2 regions of the Streptomyces sp. NPDC047061 genome follow, and region 1 is predicted to be linked to the other one. Evidence: riboswitches for the same ligand, from Rfam matches in the RefSeq annotation. Region 1 holds a riboswitch; the other holds the start of a gene.

Region 1 (4,557 bases):
GCCACCGCGCGGGCCGCCCAGCGTCTTGTGGGTCGTGGAGGTGACCACGTCGGCGTACGGCACCGGGTTCTCGTGCAGACCGGCGGCGACCAGGCCGGCGAAGTGGGCCATGTCGACCCACAGGTACGCCTCGACCTCGTCGGCGATCCGGCGGAACTCCGCGAAGTCCAGCTGGCGCGGGTACGCCGACCAGCCCGCGATGATCACCTTCGGCCGGTGCTCCTTGGCGAGCCGCTCCACCTCGGCCATGTCGACCAGGCCGGAGTCGTCCACGTGGTAGGCCACCACGTCGAACTGCTTGCCGGAGAAGTTCAGGCGCATGCCGTGGGTCAGGTGGCCGCCGTGGGCGAGGTCCAGGCCCAGGATGGTGTCCCCGGGCTGGGCCAGCGCGAACAGGGCCGCCTGGTTGGCGGAGGCACCGGAGTGCGGCTGCACGTTGGCGTACTCGGCGCCGAACAGCTCCTTCACCCGGTCGATGGCGATCTGCTCGGTGACGTCGACGTGCTCGCAGCCGCCGTAGTAGCGGCGGCCCGGGTAGCCCTCGGCGTACTTGTTGGTGAGGACCGAACCCTGCGCCTCCATGACCGCCAGCGGAGCGAAGTTCTCCGAGGCGATCATCTCCAGGGTGGACTGCTGGCGCACCAGCTCGGCGTCGACCGCGGCGGCTACCTCGGGGTCGAGCTCGTACAGGGGCGTGTTCAGAACGGACATCTGTTTCTACGACTCCTAGGCCGGGGTCTGCGGCGGCTCTCAGCCGGCGGTGAAGGCGGTGTACTCGTCGGCGGAGAGCAGGTCGCCCGGCTCGTCCGTGACGCGCACCCTGAACAGCCAGCCGCCCTCGAAGGGGGCCGAGTTCACCAGGGACGGGTCGTCGACGACGTCCTCGTTGACCGCGGTGATCTCACCGGTGACCGGCGCGTACAGGTCGGACACCGACTTGGTGGACTCCAGCTCGCCACAGGACTCGCCCGCGGTCACCGTGTCGCCGACCGCCGGGAGCTGGACGAAGACGACGTCACCGAGCGCGTTGGCCGCGTGCTCCGTGATGCCGACCGTCGCCACGCCGTCCTCGGCGGCCGTCAGCCACTCGTGCTCCTTGCTGTAACGCAGCTGCTGGGGGTTGCTCATGGCTTGAATTCTCCTGTACGCGAGGAAGTGCTGGTGAAGGGGGGAAGGCTGGAGACGTACGTGACCTGCGGGGATGTGCGCGGGGTCACGTCCAGTGGCTACTTCTGGCGCTTGTAGAACGGCAGCGCCACGACCTCGTACGGCTCGTGGCTGCCCCGGATGTCCACGCCGACGCCCGCCGTGCCCGGCGCCGCGTGCGCCGCGTCGACGTACGCCATGGCGATCGGCCTGCCCAGGGTCGGGGAGGGGGCGCCCGATGTGACCTCGCCGATCACCTCGCCGGCGGCGACGACCGGGTATCCGGCGCGCGGTACCCGGCGGCCCTCGGCGACCAGGCCGACGAGCACCCGCGGCGGCCGGGAGGCGGCGCGGTCGGCGGCCTCCTGGAGCGCCGCGCGCCCCACGAAGTCGCCCTCCTTCTCGAACTTCACCACCCGGCCGAGCCCGGCGTCGAAGGGGGTGAGCTCCGTGGTCAGCTCATGTCCGTAGAGCGGCATGCCCGCCTCCAGGCGGAGGGTGTCCCGGCAGGACAGCCCGCAGGGCACCAGGCCCACCGGGGCACCCGCCTCGGTCAGCGCCTGCCACAGCTCCACCGCGTGCTCCGGCTTCACGAACAGCTCGAAGCCGTCCTCGCCGGTGTAGCCGGTGCGGGCGATCAGCGCCGGGACGCCGGCGACGGTGCCGGGCAGGCCGGCGTAGTACTTCAGGCCGTCCAGGTCCGCGTCGGTGAGCGACTTGAGGATCCCGGGCGACTCCGGGCCCTGCACGGCGATCAGCGCGTACGCGTCGCGGTCGTCGCGGACCTCGGCGTCGAACCCGGCGGAACGCTCCTGCAGGGCGTCGAGGACGACCTGGGCGTTGGAGGCGTTGGCGACCACGAGGTACTCGGTCTCCGCCAGCCGGTAGACGATCAGGTCGTCCAGGATGCCGCCGTCGGCCCGGCAGATCATGGTGTAGCGGGCGCGGCCCACGCCGACGGAGGCGATGTTGCCCACCAGGGCGTGGTTCAGCAGGGCGGCCGCGTCCGGGCCGGTCACGGTGATCTCGCCCATGTGGGAGAGGTCGAAGAGCCCGGCCCTGGTCCGGACCGCGACGTGCTCGTCGCGCTCGGAGCCGTAGCGCAGGGGCATGTCCCAGCCGGCGAAGTCGGTCATGGTCGCGCCGAGCGAGCGGTGCAGGGCGTCGAGCGCGGTGCGGCGGGGTGCGGCGGAATCGGTACTGCTCATCGGTCGGTCGTCTCCCAGAGGTCCCGAGGGCATGACAGGCGAGGGCTGTCCTCCCCATCTGTCATCGGAACCTGAGAGGTTCGCCCTGACCACGGACGTGATCACGGCTTGCACCTTGGGTGGAGCCACTGACACAGCGGCCCGCTTTTCAGATGTGCCTCGCCCGCGCGGTAACGGGGGCCTGAGAGATTCAAGGGAGGGACTTGCTCCTTCGGCGCCCCAGCGACGACGGCTGGGGACTCTCCCGCGCGGATTCAAGCGGCCGGTATGCAGTTGGCGCGGACATCATTGCACGCCGCCCGGCCGCATGGCAGACCGGACCTGCCCCGGCCTGCGTCCTCTCTCTTTGTAGCCGGGCTGTTGCCGGACGCGCACGGAACCGCGAGACGCCGTGCATTACCTTCTCTTTACATTAAGCGGGGAGAACCTTTCCTGAACCCCCCGGGAGGACGGTCACGGTGACAAGGACCACGGCATACGCGACGACGACGGGCATCGCCCTGCCCCAGCAGCCGACGGCCCCGGCCCGCGAGCGGGTCGGCGAGCTCCCCGCACCGGTCGTCCGCGACCTGCGCGACCGCGCCGGGCACAGCCCGCACGGCCTGCTCTTCGGCCCCCGTGACCTGGTGGTGGTGACCGGGCTGCCCGGCAGCGGCAAGTCCACCCTGATGCACCGCACCGTCCAGGGCATCCGCATCGACTCCCAGGACACCCGCGACCGCTGGGACGCGCGCCTGGCCCGCCTCCTGCCCTACGCCCTCTACCGCCCGGTGGTCCGCCTCGCCCACTACGCCGGGCTGCGCAGGGCCCTCGGCACCGGCGAGGGCGTGGTCGTGCACGACTGCGGTACGCAGGCCTGGGTGCGCGACTGGCTGGCCCGGGAGGCCCGCCGCCGCGGCGGCACCCTGCACCTGGTCCTCCTGGACGTCACGGCCGGCACGGCACTGGACGGCCAGCGCGAGCGCGGCCGGGGCGTCTCCCGGTACGCCTTCCTGCGCCACCGCAGGGCGGCCGGCCGGCTGCTGCGCGCGGCGGAGAAGGGCAAACTGCCCGAAGGGGTCGGCTCGGCCGTGCTGCTCGACCGGGACGCGGCGGACGTCCTGCGCCGGATCGCCTTCGCGCGCTGAGACCGCCCGCGCGCGCCGAGGCCGCCCGCGCGCGCCGGGATCGCCCGCGGACTCCGCATCGACGGGTGGCTTTGTCGGTGTCACCCGCTAGCCTTTCCAGCCTCAGCAGTGGTTTCCAGCAGGCGGTAGGCAGATGGACTTCCCGGCGGACATTCCCGCGGACTTCCCGGCACAGGCGCACCCCCACCCGCACGGCGGGTGGCCCGGCAACGAACTGGAGGAGGTGCTGTCGGCCTCCCTCGGCGTGCCCGCGGCGGCGGGCCGGCTCATCGAGGTACTGGGCCGGAGTTTCCTCTGGATCCCGCTGCCGGAGGGCGGCGGCCCGCACAGCGGCCCGCTGGACCTGCCCACCACGCAGATCGAGGGCCAGGTGTACGTGCCGGTCTTCAGCTCGGAGGAGCAGTTCCGCCTGGTGGCCGGATCCCATCTGTCGTACACGATCGCCCCGGCCGTCGAGTTCGCCCGCGGCCTGCCCCCGCAGGTCGGCATCGCCGTGAACCCCGGGGGAGTGGTCGGCGTCCCGCTGCCGCCGGAGGCGGTCGCCCAGCTCTGCCGCTCCGGCCGCTCCGAACTGGACGGCCCCGCCTCGGGCGGCCGGGTCCGCCTCTTCGAACCGGACTGGCAGGACGACCCGATGGACTTCCTGGCCGCGGCGTCGGCGGAGTTCGCGGCGATCGGCGTGGTCGCCGCGGCCCGCCGCTGCCTGGCCGCGGTCGAGACGGCGGAACCGGTGATGTTCGTGGGGGTCGAACTCTCCCAGTGGGAGGGCGACCTGCGGGCCGCGCCCCTGGAGGCACTGGGCAAGGCGCTGGGCCAGGTCCCGGTGAAGTGGCCGGTGAACCTGATACTCCTCGACGTGGCGGACGACCCGGTGGGCCACTGGATGCGGGAGAACGTCCGGCCCTTCTACCAGTACGGCCACTGAAGCCCCCTGCCTGCGCAGCCGACCCAGGGGCAGCCAACCCAGGGGCGCGGGGAACTGCGCGACAAGCCACCGACGACCCGCACTCGCCGACGGACAATCGGCGCCACTCCCCTTGGCGCATAAGCTGTCTCCAAACGCGGGGCGGCCCTCC
Region 2 (4,557 bases), on a different contig from region 1:
GTGCCCCGGAACGCGGTTTCGGGGAGAGTCTTCCGTACCCGCTTCACAGCAGCACTGCCGGTCACGCCCCACAGCGGCCGACCGCAGTGCAGAGCGGCGGAGGGGCGGCGTCCATGGCGACCGAGGAGATCGGCTACCGAGGGCCCACGGCCTGTGCGGCGGCCGGCATCACCTACCGGCAGCTCGACTACTGGGCCCGTACCGGCCTGGTCGAGCCCAGTGTGCGGCCCGCCTACGGGTCGGGCACCCAGCGTCTGTACAGCTTCCGGGACGTCGTCGTCCTGAAGATCGTCAAGCGGTTCCTGGACACCGGGGTCTCCCTCCAGAACATCCGCACCGCGGTCCAGCACCTCAGGGAACGCGGTTTCCGCGACCTGGAGCGCATGACCCTGATGAGCGACGGCGCCACGGTCTACGAGTGCACCTCGCCGGACGAGGTGCACGCCCTGCTCCAGGGCGGTCAGGGCATCTTCGGGATCGCGGTCGGCGTGGTGTGGCGGGACGTGGAGAGCGCGCTCTCCCAGCTGCACGGAGAGCGCGTCGACACCGGCGAGACCCTCGTCGGGCACAACCCGGCCGACGAGCTGGCCCGGCGGCGCAACCGGGCGGTCTGAAAGCCTCTTGTGATGCCCCGGCACGGTCCCGTGCCGGGGCATTGTCAGTGCTGTGGTGCAGCATCGGAGATGTGAGAAACGCGCCCACGATCCTGCATCTCGACATGGATGCCTTCTTCGCCTCGGTGGAGCAGGCGTCCAAGCCGAGCCTGCGCGGGAAGGCCGTGGTCGTGGGCGGGCTCGGACCCCGCGGTGTGGTGGCCACCGCGTCGTACGAGGCCCGGGTCTTCGGGGTGCACTCCGCGATGCCGATGGGGCAGGCACGGCGGCTGGCGCCGAACGCCGCGTACCTGGTGCCGCGCTTCGGGCTGTACCGGTCGATCAGCGAGCAGGTGATGGCGCTGCTGCGCGGGCTCTCGCCGCTGGTGGAGCCGTTGAGCCTGGACGAGGCGTTCGTGGATCTGGAGGCCGGTGAGACGGCCTGGGACGCCGGGTCGGCGCGGCTGGTGGGCGAGAGGCTGCGCGCCGACATACGGGCCGTCACGGGGCTCTCCGGGTCCGTCGGGCTCGCCGCCTCCAAGATGCTCGCGAAGATCGCCTCCGAGCAGGCCAAGCCGGACGGGCTGGTGCTGATCGAGCCGGGCACGGAGCGGGCGATGCTGGGGCCCATGACGGTGCGGACCCTGCCGGGGGTGGGGCCGGCGACCGGGGACCATCTGCGGCGGGCCGGGATCACCACGGTCGACGAGATCGCCGAGGCCGGGGAGGACGAGCTGGTCCGGCTGCTCGGCAAGGCCCACGGGCACGCGCTGTACGCGATGGCGCTCGCGCACGACGAGCGGCCCGTGGTGGCCGAGCGGGAGACGAAGTCGGTGTCGGTCGAGGACACCTACGACGTGGACATCCACGACCGGCTGCGGGTGGGGCTCGAGGTGCAGCGGCTGGCCGACCGGTGCGTGCGGCGGCTGCGGGGGGCCGGGCTGTCGGGGCGGACCATCGTGCTGAAGGTACGGCGGTACGACTTCTCGACGCTCACCCGGTCGGAGACGCTGCGGGGGCCGACCGACGATCCGGCGGTGGTGCGGGAGGCGGCCGCGCGGCTGCTGGACTCGGTGGACACGACGGGGGGTGTGCGGTTGCTGGGCGTGGGGGTGTCGGGGCTGGCCGACTACACGCAGGAGGATCTGTTCGCGCAGGCGGCGGCCGCAGGGGAGGGGGCGGTGGAGTTCGCGGCGGCGGACGAGGACGTTGCGGAGCCGGCCGCGGAGGAGCAGGTGGCTGCCGAGCGGCGGTGGCCCGCGGGGCACGATGTGCGGCATGCCGAGTACGGGCACGGATGGGTGCAGGGGAGCGGGCTGGGGCGGGTGACGGTGCGGTTCGAGACGCCGGGGTCGCTGGAGCCGGGGAGGGTGCGGACGTTTCGGGTCGAGGACCCTGGGCTGGAGCCGGCCGAGCCGTTGCCGTTGGTGGCGGGATGACAGGGGGTTGCGGTGGACGGGGTGGGGGCGTGACCGGGGTGTGGGCTGGGGGCGGGGGGTTTCACTCGCCCGCGTTGGCGGGGTGCCGCTGCGCCCACCCGTGCCGCCCTGCGGCACGCCTGCCCGCAGCTGGGCAGCTGGGTGGTCGGGACGGGCGGCTGGGCAGGGCCCCGGCGTCGGCCTTACGGTCCCGTGTCCTCTGTGCCTGCCAGCTTGCCGAAGTCGTGGTCCGGGTGGTCGTGGGGCGGGGGAGCCGTGTCCAGGCCGTAGTGGTGGTAGAGCTGGAGTTCCTGCTCGGGGGAGAGGTGGCGGCCCACGCCGAAGTCGGGGGCGTCCTTGATCAGGGCGCGGTCGAAGGGGACGTGCAGGGTGCCCTCGACCAGTTCGCTGGGTTCCAGGGGCACGAAGGCGTCCCGGGAGAACAGGCCGGTGCGTATGGCCGCCCACTCCGGCACACCCGTCGCGTCGTCGAGGTACACCTCGTCGATCGTGCCGATCTTCGTGCCGTTGCGGTCGAACGCCTTGCGGCCGATCAGGTTGCGCGGATCGATGTCGGTCAGCACGGGCCCTCCACTTGGTCACAAATCATCCGTAAGCACTACAAAAGAGCACATTGGAGGAGGCGGCCACTCGAAGGCCCTGGCGTTGCCCTCGCTGGTAGGCTGACAGCGGCTGCTGACCCCGTGCGGGAGAGTCCTCCGGGCAACCGGAGGCGCCGAAGGAGCAAATCCTCCCCGGAATCTCTCAGGTCCACGTACCGCACGGACGAGGTCACTCTGGAAAGCAGGGCGGACGTCGACGGTGTCCGCCCTCACCGACGGTGAAAGCCGGGAGACCGCAGGGGCGGCACCGGTGAAACTCTCAGGTTGAGATGACAGAGGGGGAGGCCGTCGGGGTACCCGCGCCGGGGTACCCCTCGAAGGTCGCGTCAGACCAGGAGGCCTCCGCAATGACCGCCCAGCGTGTTCCGCTCTCAGAGCTCGAGCAGGGTATTCCCTTCGAGCAGCGCCATATCGGGCCCGATCACGAGGCTCGGGCCAAGATGCTCGCCCAGGTCGGGTACGGCTCGCTCGACGAGCTGACCGCCGCCGCCGTGCCGGACGTGATCAAGAACGCCGACCGCCTGGAGCTGCCCGGCGCCCGGACCGAGGCCGAGGTGCTGGCCGAGTTGCGGTCGCTGGCCGACCGGAACCAGGTGCTCGACTCGATGATCGGGCTGGGGTACTACGGGACCTTCACGCCGCCCGTCATCCTGCGCAACGTGATGGAGAACCCCGCCTGGTACACGGCCTACACGCCGTACCAGCCGGAGATCTCCCAGGGCCGGCTGGAAGCGCTGCTGAACTTCCAGACCGTGGTCGCCGACCTCACCGGGCTGCCCACCTCCGGTGCCTCGCTGCTCGACGAGGGCACGGCCGCCGCCGAGGCCATGGCCCTGTCGCTGCGGATGGGCAAGAACAAGAAGGGCGTCTTCGTCGTCGACGCGGACGTGCTGCCGCAGACCATCGCCGTGATCCAGACCCGGGCCGAGCCGACGGGCGTGGAGGTCGTGGTCGCCGATCTGAGCGACGGGATCCCGGCCGACCTCGCCGCGCGTGAGGTCAACGGGGTGCTCGTCCAGTACCCCGGCGCCTCCGGTGCCGTACGCGACATCAAGGCCGTCGTCGAGCAGGCCCACGGGATCGGCGCGCTCGTCACCGTCGCTGCCGACCTGCTCGCGCTGACCCTGCTGACCTCGCCGGGTGAGCTCGGGGCCGACATCGCCGTCGGCACCACCCAGCGGTTCGGTGTGCCGATGGGCTTCGGCGGGCCGCACGCCGGTTACATGGCGGTCTGCGAGAAGTTCGCGCGCAGCCTGCCCGGGCGGCTCGTGGGCGTCTCCGTGGACGCCGACGGCAACAAGGCGTACCGGCTGGCGCTGCAGACCCGCGAGCAGCACATCCGGCGGGAGAAGGCCACCAGCAACATCTGCACCGCCCAGGTCCTGCTCGCCGTGATGGCCGGCATGTACGCCGTCTACCACGGTCCCGAGGGGCTCAGGGCCATCGCGCAGCGGACGCACCGCTACGCCACGATCCTCGCCGCGGGGCTCAGGGCCGGCGGTGTCGGGATCGTCCACGGCGCCTACTTCGACACCCTCACCGCCCGGGTGCCCGGCAAGGCCGCCGAGATCGTCGCCGCCGCCCGCCAGGGCGGCGTCAACCTGCGGCTCGTCGACGCCGACCACGTCTCCATGGCCTGCGACGAGACCACCACCCGCGCCCAGCTGGGCGCCGTCTGGACGGCCTTCGGCGTCGAGGGCGACGTCGAGGCGCTGGACGCCGTCGCCGAGGACACGCTGCCCGAGGCGCTGCTGCGCACCGACGGCTACCTGACCCACCCCGTCTTCCGGCAGCACCGCTCCGAGACCGCGATGCTGCGCTACCTGCGCCGGCTCGCCGACCGGGACTACGCGCTGGACCGGGGCATGATCCCGCTGGGCTCCTGCACCATGAAGCTCAACGCGACCACCGAGATGGAACCGG

The links. Region 1 has a riboswitch for glycine ahead of gcvT (glycine cleavage system aminomethyltransferase GcvT). Riboswitches for the same ligand answer to the same signal wherever they lie in the genome.
Region 2: it holds a riboswitch for glycine, as region 1 does, so the genes downstream of both, gcvP (aminomethyl-transferring glycine dehydrogenase) here and gcvT (glycine cleavage system aminomethyltransferase GcvT) in region 1, are expected to answer to the same signal.

The regions. Positions count from the first base shown of each region.
Region 1 is NZ_JBEYVI010000040.1:21,901-26,457, forward strand. It holds gene glyA (serine hydroxymethyltransferase) at 1-711, opposite strand, end outside; gene gcvH (glycine cleavage system protein GcvH) at 751-1,128, opposite strand; gene gcvT (glycine cleavage system aminomethyltransferase GcvT) at 1,227-2,354, opposite strand; glycine riboswitch at 2,513-2,611, opposite strand; gene ABZ887_RS39835 (AAA family ATPase) at 2,813-3,481, shown strand; gene ABZ887_RS39840 (enhanced serine sensitivity protein SseB) at 3,615-4,406, shown strand.
Region 2 is NZ_JBEYVI010000077.1:8,334-12,890, forward strand. It holds gene ABZ887_RS49300 (MerR family transcriptional regulator) at 1-614, shown strand, start outside; gene ABZ887_RS49305 (DNA polymerase IV) at 686-2,032, shown strand; gene ABZ887_RS49310 (PRC-barrel domain-containing protein) at 2,215-2,595, opposite strand; glycine riboswitch at 2,709-2,802, shown strand; gene gcvP (aminomethyl-transferring glycine dehydrogenase) at 2,982-4,557, shown strand, end outside.